3 regions of the Micromonospora sp. NPDC023888 genome follow, and region 2 is predicted to be linked to each of the others. Evidence: riboswitches for the same ligand, from Rfam matches in the RefSeq annotation. Region 2 holds a riboswitch; each other region holds the start of a gene.
What was found. Region 2 has a riboswitch for cyclic di-AMP ahead of AB0F61_RS15950 (hypothetical protein). Riboswitches for the same ligand answer to the same signal wherever they lie in the genome.
Positions count from the first base shown of each region.

Region 1 (3,267 bases), on a different contig from region 2:
CCCGCTGGCCCGTATCCCGCACCGGATCGTTGGGAGTCTCGACTTGGGTTCCGACCACGCCCGTCCCGCTCCGTCCGCCCCGCCCCGGGTGCGACGGATCCTCGTCATGACGGTGGTGCCCCTCTTCGTCGCCACCGTGCTCGCCGCGGCGCTGCTCTGGCCGCGCGGAGGAGCACCGCGGACCGACGGCGGAGCGGACGTGCCCCGCTACGCCGGCACGGTGACCCGGGTGGTGACCGAGCCATGCCCGCCGGTGCCGTCGAGCCCCGAGGGCACACCCCGGGTCGGCGCCGGGCCGTGCGGCACCGTCGACGTCCGGGTGGACGACGGACCCGCCGCCGGCCAGCAGGTGCAGACACCGGTGCCCGACGGCCCGGGCGCGCCACGGGTCGACGTCGGCGACGAGGTCATCCTGGTCGAGCTGACCGACCCGACCGATCCCGCCCTCAGCAACTGGAACATCGCCGAGCACCAGCGCGGCACCCCGATGGTGTGGCTGGCGGTGATCTTCGCCGCCGCGATCGTCGCGTTCGGCCGCTGGCGAGGTCTGGCCGCGCTCGCCGGGTTGGCGGCCAGCTTCGCCATCCTGCTCACCTTCGTGCTGCCGGGCATCGGCGCCGGCAGATCACCGCTCCTGGTGGCGGTGGTCGGCGCCGCCCTGATCATGTTCGTGGTGCTCTACCTGACCCACGGCGTCACAGCGCAGACCTCGGTCGCGGTGCTCGGCACCCTGGGCAGCCTGGTGCTGACCGGCGTGCTCGCCACCATCGCCACGGCGGCGACCCACCTCACCGGCTTCGGCAGCGAGGACGCGACGACACTGTCGATGTTCCAGGGCGACGTGGACCTGCACGGCCTGCTGCTCGCCGGGATCATCATCGGTTCGCTCGGGGTGCTCGACGACGTGACGGTCACCCAGGCGGCCACCGTCACCGAGCTGGCGAACGCCAATGCCGGGCTGACCCGTATGCAGCTCTACCGTGCGGCGACCCGCGTCGGCCGCGCGCACATCGCCTCCACCGTCAACACCATCGTGCTGGCGTACGCGGGCGCGTCGCTGCCCCTGTTGCTCCTGCTCACCGCCGACTCGCGGCCGATCGGGCAGATCCTCACCAGCGAGTTCCTCGCGCAGGAGATCGTCCGCAGCGCGGTCGCCACGCTCGGGCTGATCGCCGCCGTGCCACTGACCACCGGGCTGGCCGCGATCGTGACCGCGGCCGGGCGCGCCGAAACCACGCCGCCCGTCGACGCCGCCCGGCCGCGCCCCCGGGCGGACCGGGCGGAGGCGCTGGCCGCCCTCAACGCGCCGCGAACGAGGCGACCCGACGAGCCGGACCAGACGCGGGCCCGGCCCCCATCCACCGCCACCGACGGGTGGCCGGAGTCGAACAGGAGCACGGATACGGCATGGTGACACTCCTCAGCGTGACCAGATCGGGTCTTCCCCCTGAGAACCGCGTCACTGGTCACACAACGCTATGGCGAAATGACACTTTTGGTCGGCATCCAGGCGTAGCTCACCCAGTCGACTCTCGGGTAACCTCGCTGCCGGTTACCGATGAAGGCGCGAAGCGGCGCCTGCGGTGCCACCGCCCAATCGCCAACCGGCGAGCCGGGGACCCAGGTGTGTGGGGTGAATCCGCGTCAGCGGTAGGGGCCACTTCCGCCCCGAACCCGTCAGCTAACCCGGTCGGCGGTCGAGGGAAGGGAACATTGTGACGGCACCCCTACGCCGCTGGTTGACACCCGTGGTGGCCGTGATCGCCGCACTGACCGTGCTCGCCGGGCCCCTCCCGGCCCACGCCGCCCCGACGACCCCCACACCGTCCGGGCACGAGGAGGACGACGAGCCCAAGCTGCTCAACGACGTCATCGAGCAGGTGAACCGCGACTACTCCGCCGCCAAGTCCAAACTGGACAAGTCCAAGAAGCGGCAACTGGAGTTGGCGATCGAGGTGGACCGGGCCAAGGCCGACCTGGACGCGCTGGCGCCCCAGGTCGGGCAGATCGCCGCCCAGTCGTACCGCACCGGTCGGATCGGCGCACTCGCGATGCTGCTCGAAAGCGACGCCCCGGACACGTTCGTCCAGCGCGCCGCGATGCTCGACGAGATCAACATGGTGAACGAGAACAAGCTCGCTGAGGTCAACACGGTGAAGGCCCGTGCCGAGCAGGCCAAGCTGGCCCTCGACACCGAGGTCCGGGAGCAGCAGAAGCAGACCGCCGTGATGGCCAAGCGCAAGAGCGAGGCCGACAAGGCGCTCGCCCTGGTTGGCGGCAAGGGCTTCACCGGCGGTCTGGTGGACGCCACCTCGCCGGTCGCCCGGATCGGGCCGGGCCGCACCGCCGACGGTGACTGGAAGGCGCAGTCCTGTAGCGAGGATGACCCCACCACGTCCGGCTGCGTCACGCCGCGCACGCTGCACGCGTACAAGGAGGTCAAGCGGGCCGGCTTCAACCGGTTCGTCGGCTGTCACCGCAACGGCGGGCCGTACGAGCACCCGAAGGGCCGCGCCTGCGACTGGTCGCTACAGAAGAGCGGCTTCTCACCGTGGCACAACGAGGACACCCGGACGTACGGCAACAACGTCGCCGCGTTCCTCATCCGCAACGCCGACCGGCTCGGCATCTACTACGTGATCTGGAACCGGCAGATCTGGTTCCCGGCGACCGGCTGGAAGTCGTACAGCGGGCCGTCGAACCACACCGACCACGTGCACATGTCGATGCTCTGACCCGCAGCATCCTCCGTCGAGGGCCGTTCCGCGTCGCGCGGAGCGGCCCTCGACGCGTCAGGCGGCCGCGACCGGGTCGGCCGAGCCGGTCGGCACGTCGAGCGCCGCGAAGCCGGCCGGCACGGCGGCCACCGGGCGCACCGCTCCGGCGGCCAGCCGGTACGACACACCCACCACCGCGCACCGCCCCTGCGCCACCTCGTCGGCAAGCACCGGCGACTCCCGGAGCAGCGTCTCAACGGTCTGCGCGATGTGGATGTCGACGATGCCGTCGATGTCGTCCACACCCTCGGTCTCGGCCCGGCGCAGACTGGGCAGCACGGCGTCGACCACCGCACCCAGGTGCCCGGGAGGCTGGGTGCCGGTCGCGGAGGACTCCCGCGCCGCCTGCACCGCCCCGCACGAGTCGTGGCCGAGCACCACCACCAGCGGGGTGCCGAGGATGGTCACCGCGTACTCCACACTGCCGAGCACCTCCGGACCGGTGGTGTGCCCGGCCGTGCGGACCACGAACAGGTCACCAAGCCCCCGG
Region 1 covers NZ_JBEZZW010000029.1:66,820-70,086, reverse strand. The annotation lists gene AB0F61_RS24060 (YibE/F family protein) at 44-1,414, shown strand; cyclic di-AMP (ydaO/yuaA leader) riboswitch at 1,581-1,711, shown strand; gene AB0F61_RS24055 (hypothetical protein) at 1,716-2,735, shown strand; gene AB0F61_RS24050 (carbonic anhydrase) at 2,793-3,267, opposite strand, start outside.
Region 1: linked by a shared signal. The riboswitch ahead of AB0F61_RS24055 (hypothetical protein) and the one ahead of AB0F61_RS15950 (hypothetical protein) in region 2 are both predicted to bind cyclic di-AMP.

Region 2 (3,267 bases):
GAGCTGCATCCGCTGATCGTCCGGGTCCGTCAGGTGCCGACCCGACCCGGCGCCCGGGCCAGCTACACGATCAACGACAGGCTGGTGGCCGGCCCACTGCGCTTCCGGACCACGTACCACGCGGACGTGCTGACCATCGAGGACGACGAGATCGTCACGGTGGCCCGCCAGTGGCCCGCCACCACGGTGCGCAACCACACTCGACTGCGCGCCGAGCCGGACGGCCTGGTCCGGATCGACGTCGAGATCACCCTGACCGCGCCGACCCCACTGTTCCGGTACGCGTTCCGCCAGGCGCGGGCCGCTCACCTCGCCCTCGCGGCCCGTCTCGGCCCGGCCCTCGACCGCGCCGGCGACCCACCGCCCCCGGCCTGACCCCGCCCGTGGGTGGGTGGGGCGGCGGGACGTCGACCCCACGGTTTGTAGGTGGACAGCACCGTCGCGATGATCATCAGGCTGGTCGACACCGCGGGTGCGATCACCAGGTCGGCGCGGTCGCGGGCGGGGAGGGCGGCGCCCACCGCACCGGCGTGCCGCAGATTCGGCGTGAGCAGGAACAGCACCAGCCCGACCATCACCGTGGTGAGCACGAGCTTGGCCAGTACCCAGCGATAGCGCCACAGGCCCCAGGGGGTGAGCAGCGCGCTGGCGACCCCGATCAGCCAGACCAGGACGCTCAGCGGCGCGAACAGCACCGTGCCGACCAGCGCGGTGACCGGGTAGACGACAGCCGGGTCGGCGCCGCGCTGCACGGCGATGCCGAGGGTGAGGAGCACGAGGTCGGCGCCGAGCCAGCCGAGCGAGGTGACCAGATGCAGGGTGAGGAGCCCCTTGCGGGCGCTGGGTGGGATCCGACGCATACCGCGATGCTGCCCGCCGACCCGGTCCGGGTCGTCCGACCGCCGACGACATCCGGGGTACGTCCCGGGACGTACCCCGAACGTCGGGTGGGTCAGTAGACCGACAGGTGTACGTGGTTGGTGTGGTCGGTGGACGGGGTGCCACCCGCGCCGCTGTACGACTTCCACCCGCTGCTGGGCAGCCAGATCTGCCGGTACCAGATCACGTACAGCACGGCGAGTTGGTCGGCGTTGCGGATGAAGTACGCGGCCAGGTTGTTGCCGTACGTCTTGTCGCCGCCGGTGGCGTTACCGCCGAAGCCGCTCTTCTGGGCGGCGAAGTCGCAGGCCCGGCCCTTGGGATGCTCGCCGGAGCCGCTGGGGCGGTGACAGGAGACGTACCGGGTGAAGCCGGCGGCCTTGGCCTGGTTGAGCGCGTGCAGGGTGCGCGGGGTGATGCAGCCGCTGGCGGGCGTGGGGTCGTTGACGCTGCACGATTCGGATGGCCAGGAGCCGTCGGAGTTACGGGGCGCCGGCTTGGCGTTGGCGGTGGAGGTGCCCCGGTTGGAGCCGGTGTCGGCGGTGGTCTGCGGCTTGGGGGTGTTGGCCACGGTCAGCGCCCGTTCGGCCTGGTCCTTGCGCTTGGACATCACCGCGACCTGCTTGCGTTGTTCGACGATCTCGCCGTTCAGGGCGGCCCGGGTGCGACTGGCCTGGTCCTTGGTGGCGAGCAGGTCGCGCAGCACCCGGTCCTCGTTGGCGGCCACCGCATCGAGGGCGGCGGCCCGGTCCATGAAGCCCTCCGGGCTGCTGCTGTTGAGCAGCGCCGACACCACGCCGAGCCGGCCGGTGCGGTACGCCACGCCGGCGATCTCGCCGACCTTGCCGCTGCGTTGGTTGAGCTCGACCTCGATGGTCTTCAGTTGGGTGGCGAGCTGCTGCTGCCGCTGCACGGAGGTGTCCAGAGCGCGTTTCGCGTCCAGATAGCCCTTGCTGGCGGCCTCGAGTTGGGCGCGTAGCGAAGGGGTGCCGCCCTCCTCGTCGGAGTCGGGTGCGGCGGCGGCCCGCAGGCCGGTCGGGGGAGCGGCCGAGGCGGTGCCGGCCGGGAGCGCGACGCCGAGGGCGAACATCGCGACGATCAGGGCCGCCAGTCGGGCGGCGGGGGGTCGTGCTGGTGCCACTGCGCATGTCCTTCCGTCAGCCGCCGACCGGGTTAGCTGACGGGTTCGGGACGGAAGATCCCTACCGCTGACGCGGATGCACCCCAGGAACGGTGGTTCCCCGGTTCGCCCGGTTGGGCGATTAGGCGGCGACCGCCACCGGCGCCTGGAGGGCGCCGCCTGGTGGAGGCCGGGACCGAGCCTACCGGTGCCGGTGGGGCAGTTGCAGCCGATGTGACACACGGTGCGTAGGTCGTCACCAGAAAATTGTCACCACTCGATCGAGCCGCAGGCTCCGGAGGCGGCGCCGGGCTCGATCTGCAACGTCGCGTGTTCGATCCGGAAGTCGTCGTGCAGGGCGGTACGCGCCGCGGTGAGCACCGCGCCGACCTCCGCGCCGGGTGCCATGGTCAGGTGCGCGGAGGCCACGTCCATGCCTGAGGTGAGCGTCCAGACGTGCAGGTCGTGCACCTCGACCACCCCGGGGACGGCGGCCAGCCGGTCGTGCACGGCGGTCACCTGGAGATGTTCCGGGGCGGCCTGCACCAGGATGCGGATGGCGGCCCGGGCCAGCCGCCAGGTGCGCGGCAGGATGAACACGCCGATGGCGACGGCGACCAGCGGGTCGGCCCACCACCAGTCGGTGACGGCGATGAGCAGTGCCGCGCCGATCACGCCGACCGAGCCGAGCAGGTCGCCGAGCACCTCCAGGTAGGCACCCTGGAGGTTGATGCTCTCCTTGGCTCCGGCGCGGAGCAGGGCGAAGGCGGCGATGTTGGCGAGCAGGCCGAGCACGGCCACCGCGAGCATCGGGCCGGCGATGACCTCGTGCGGGTCGCCGAAGCGGCGGATCGCCTCGATCACCACGTAGATCGCGACGCCGGAGAGCAGGACGGCGTTGGCGAGCGCGGCGAGCACCTCGAGTCGGTAGAGCCCGAAGGTGCGTTGCGGGTCGGCGGTGGCCCGCCGGGTCGCGGTGATCGCGGCGAGCGCCATCCCGATGCCGAGCACGTCGGTGAACATGTGCCCGGCGTCGGAGAGCAGGGCGAGTGAGCCGGTGTGCAGGGCGGCCACCGCCTCGACCACCATCAGGGTGGCGAGCAGCCCGAACGCCGCCCAGAGTCGCCCCCTGTGCTGGTGTGCGGCATTGGCGACCGACCCATGGTGGTGGTCATGACCTGCGCCCACGAGATCCACCTTCCGCCGCCGGTCGGGGCCCGGTCAAATGTATGTTCACATCGCTATGTATGCAAGTATGGGGTGGGCCG
Region 2 covers NZ_JBEZZW010000015.1:53,380-56,646, forward strand. The annotation lists gene AB0F61_RS15940 (SRPBCC family protein) at 1-375, shown strand, start outside; gene AB0F61_RS15945 (hypothetical protein) at 306-860, opposite strand; gene AB0F61_RS15950 (hypothetical protein) at 953-1,969, opposite strand; cyclic di-AMP (ydaO/yuaA leader) riboswitch at 2,026-2,158, opposite strand; gene AB0F61_RS15955 (cation diffusion facilitator family transporter) at 2,270-3,187, opposite strand.

Region 3 (3,267 bases), on a different contig from region 2:
CGGGCTGCTGGTGGTCGCACCGGACGCCGAGTTGGCGTTCCTGCACCCGCTGCCCGTCGAGCGGCTGTGGGGCGTCGGCCCGGTCACGTCGGGGAAGTTGCGGGAGCACCGGATCCGTACCGTCGGCGAGGTGGCCCGGCTGGGCGAGGCCGCGTTGGTGTCGCTGCTCGGGTCGGGCGCCGGACGGCACCTGCACGCGTTGGCGCACAACCACGACCCCCGCTCGGTGCAGGTCGGCCGCCGTCGCGGTTCGATGGGCGCGCAGCACGCGCTGAGCCGTACCCCGCATGCCCCGGCGGAGCTGGACGCCATCCTCGCCGGCCTGGTCGATCGGGTCTCCCGGCGGATGCGGGCGGCCGGGCGGGCCGGGCGCACGGTGATGCTGCGACTACGTTTCGGCGACTACACCCGGGCGACCCGCTCGCACACCGTGGGCAAGGCGACCGCCGACACGGTGCCGCTGCTCGCCGCCGCGCGGGCGCTGCTACGGGCCGAACTGACCGAGATCGATCGCCGTGGGGTGACATTGGTCGGCGTCTCGGTGGGCAATCTGGACGACAATCCGGTGCAGCCGGAGCTGCCGTTCCACCGCGACCCGGGTGCGGAGCTGGATGCCGCGGTGGACGCGGTCCGTGACCGGTTCGGATCGGCGGCGCTCACCCGAGCGGTGCTGCTCGGCCGGGACCCGGGTGTGGAGATGCCGCTGCTGCCGGATTGACCGATCTGCGTGCGGCGTCCCGGCGACCGCTGCGACCGGAGACACATCACAGCAGGTCGGCGGTTTAACCCACGGCTGACGGGTGACCCTTGTGGGGTACAGCCTGACAAGGGGGGACCCACGATGTCCGACGACACCAGCCACCGACCGAGCCGCAACGCCGAACGCCCGCACGACGTGACCGACCCGCTGCTGTGGCAGCTCGCGATCGACGTGCTCAGCGCCCACGAGCCGGACGACGAGGGCCACTGCCGCAACCTCCAGTGCGCCGGGCAGTCCTGGCCGTGCGCGGCCCGCAACGGCGCCGAGCAGTCGATCCGACTGGCCCGCAGCACCCCCGAGTCGGTCGAGATGACCATCGACGAGGGCCACAGCGACGAGGGCTGGCCCCGGGAGAGCACCGCACCGGCCCCCCGCTGGGGCTGGAACGCCGGCCCGGTCGCGTCGCAGCGAGGGTCGAAGGCGGCCGCCTCCGCGGCGTGACGGCGTCCCGTGGGGTACGAACGCTCGGGCTGATCCGCACCACACGCACGAACGCTCGGCCGGTGACCCGGCCGAGCGTTCGCGTGTCGTCATCCGTCAGAGGCTGAGCCGCTGACCCGGGAAGATCAGCCCCGGGTCGGCCCCGATCAGCTGCCGGTTGTGCTCGTACAGCGCCTGCCAACCGCCGGTCACCCGGTGGCCGTCAGCGATCTCCGACAGGGTGTCGCCCGGCTGGACCAGGTACGTCTGGCCGCCCGTGGTCGGCGCGGTGCGCTCGTGGTTGCGGGTCGCCGGCTGTTCCCGCCGCGACGGCCGCTCCTGCTGCTCGGTGGGCTTTGCGGTGGTCTTCTGCGTGGACTTCGTCGACGGCTTCGCGGTGGACTTCGTCGACGGCTTCGTGGTGGAGCCGCCCTTCTTGCCGCAGGTCGGCCACGCGCCGATGCCCTGCCCGTCGAGCACCTTCTCGGCGATGGCGATCTGCTCGCCGCGGCTGGCCAGGTCGGCGCGGGCGGCGTACTTCTTGCCGCCGTAGCCGGCCCACGTGCTCTGGGAGAACTGCAGGCCGCCGTAGTAGCCGTTGCCGGTGTTGATCTTCCAGTTGCCGCCGGACTCGCACTGGGCGACCGCGTCCCAGTTGACCGAAGCCTGCGCGGGGGCGGCCGGGCCGAAGAGGGCGACCGCACCGGTGACCGCACCGACGGCCAGGGTGCCGACGGCGAGACGGCGGGTGGTGACCCGTCGATGACGGGGCGTGTAGACAGACGTCATGTGAACTTCCTCCACGCCGGCGAGGTGAGCTGTCGGGTTCGGGCCGAGGAGCCCGGCCGCACGGTGGCGGCTTCACCCCGAGGTGACGTGCACCGAGGAACGTTGGGTCCCCCGCTCCTGCCCGGGTGACTGGGTTCCGACGACCGGGGGCAGGATTTGGCGTTGCCGGCCGTGGTGTCCGCAGTGGCGAACCCGACCGACGTTAGGCACGGCCGGTGACGATCGCCCAACCCGTGTGAAGTTCTTCACCGGGCCACGCGGGGCGTCACCCGCAGCGGTTGCGGACGGGTGGACAGTGTGCAGTGACCACGGTGGACCGTTGCGGATCAGACGCCGTGACGGAGCCAGAGCACGATGCGCCGCAGCAGCTCCACGTGCCCCGGCGACTCGTACGACCGGGCGTCGTGACCGAGTGCGTTGTAGACGATCCGGCTGCTCCCGACCGTGCGCGCCCAGACCAGCGGGTGGGTCGCGCCGCCCTCGTCGTGGACGTAGAGGGTCTCGACGTCGACGCCGTCGAGCAGCTCCAGGTCGGTGTAGCGCTCGTCGTGCACCTCGAAGTCCACCAGACCGGTAGTGATCGGATGCTCGACGTCGGTGCGTCGGATGAGGCTCGACCCGATCGGCGGGTGGAAGGTCCGGCCGTGGCCCCAGGCGGCGCCGATCGTGGACCGCCAGGTCGCGAGCTGGGGAAACGCGATCGTCGCGCTGTGCATGGCGAGCAGGCTGCCGCCACGGGCCAGGAAGTCGTCGAGGACGCGACCGAACTCCGCGTCCAGCGTCTCGACCTGGTACGCCCGGTCCCCCGTGACGTGATCGAGGACTGCCTACGCATCGCGCTCCAGGCACCCAGCGGCCGCAACAGGCAACGGTGGGACTTCATCTTCGTCGAGGACCCGCAGACCCGGGCCGCCGTCGCCCGGCTGTGGCGACTCGGCCTGATGGCCCCGCCACCGGCGTCGGGCGGCACCGGGCCAGCCTTCAGCCGGATGGACTTCGCCACCGACTTCAAGCCCGGTCCGCGGGCCGACGCGGACTCGTTCGCCCACTGGGACCGCTGGTAGCGGGCCGCCGCCACAGGCCACCGACAGCGACGACCAACAGGGCCACGGACAACAACGGAAACCAGTCCCCGGTACGCGAGTAGACAGTGCCCCAGCCGGTCGTCGGAGCGGCGGTGACCAGCAACTCCGCGTCACCGGCGGTGGCCTCACCCAACATCCTCCCGCTGGGGTCGGTGACCGTCGGCCGGCCGAGCGCGGCGGCGCGGACCACGGTGAGGCCGTTCTCCACCCCGC
Region 3 covers NZ_JBEZZW010000030.1:44,532-47,798, reverse strand. The annotation lists gene dinB (DNA polymerase IV) at 1-718, shown strand, start outside; gene AB0F61_RS24405 (hypothetical protein) at 842-1,201, shown strand; gene AB0F61_RS24400 (transglycosylase family protein) at 1,298-1,969, opposite strand; cyclic di-AMP (ydaO/yuaA leader) riboswitch at 1,970-2,141, opposite strand; gene AB0F61_RS24395 (ThuA domain-containing protein) at 2,296-2,694, opposite strand; gene AB0F61_RS24390 (nitroreductase family protein) at 2,680-3,033, shown strand; gene AB0F61_RS24385 (nitrilase-related carbon-nitrogen hydrolase) at 2,978-3,267, opposite strand, start outside.
Region 3: linked by a shared signal. The riboswitch ahead of AB0F61_RS24400 (transglycosylase family protein) and the one ahead of AB0F61_RS15950 (hypothetical protein) in region 2 are both predicted to bind cyclic di-AMP.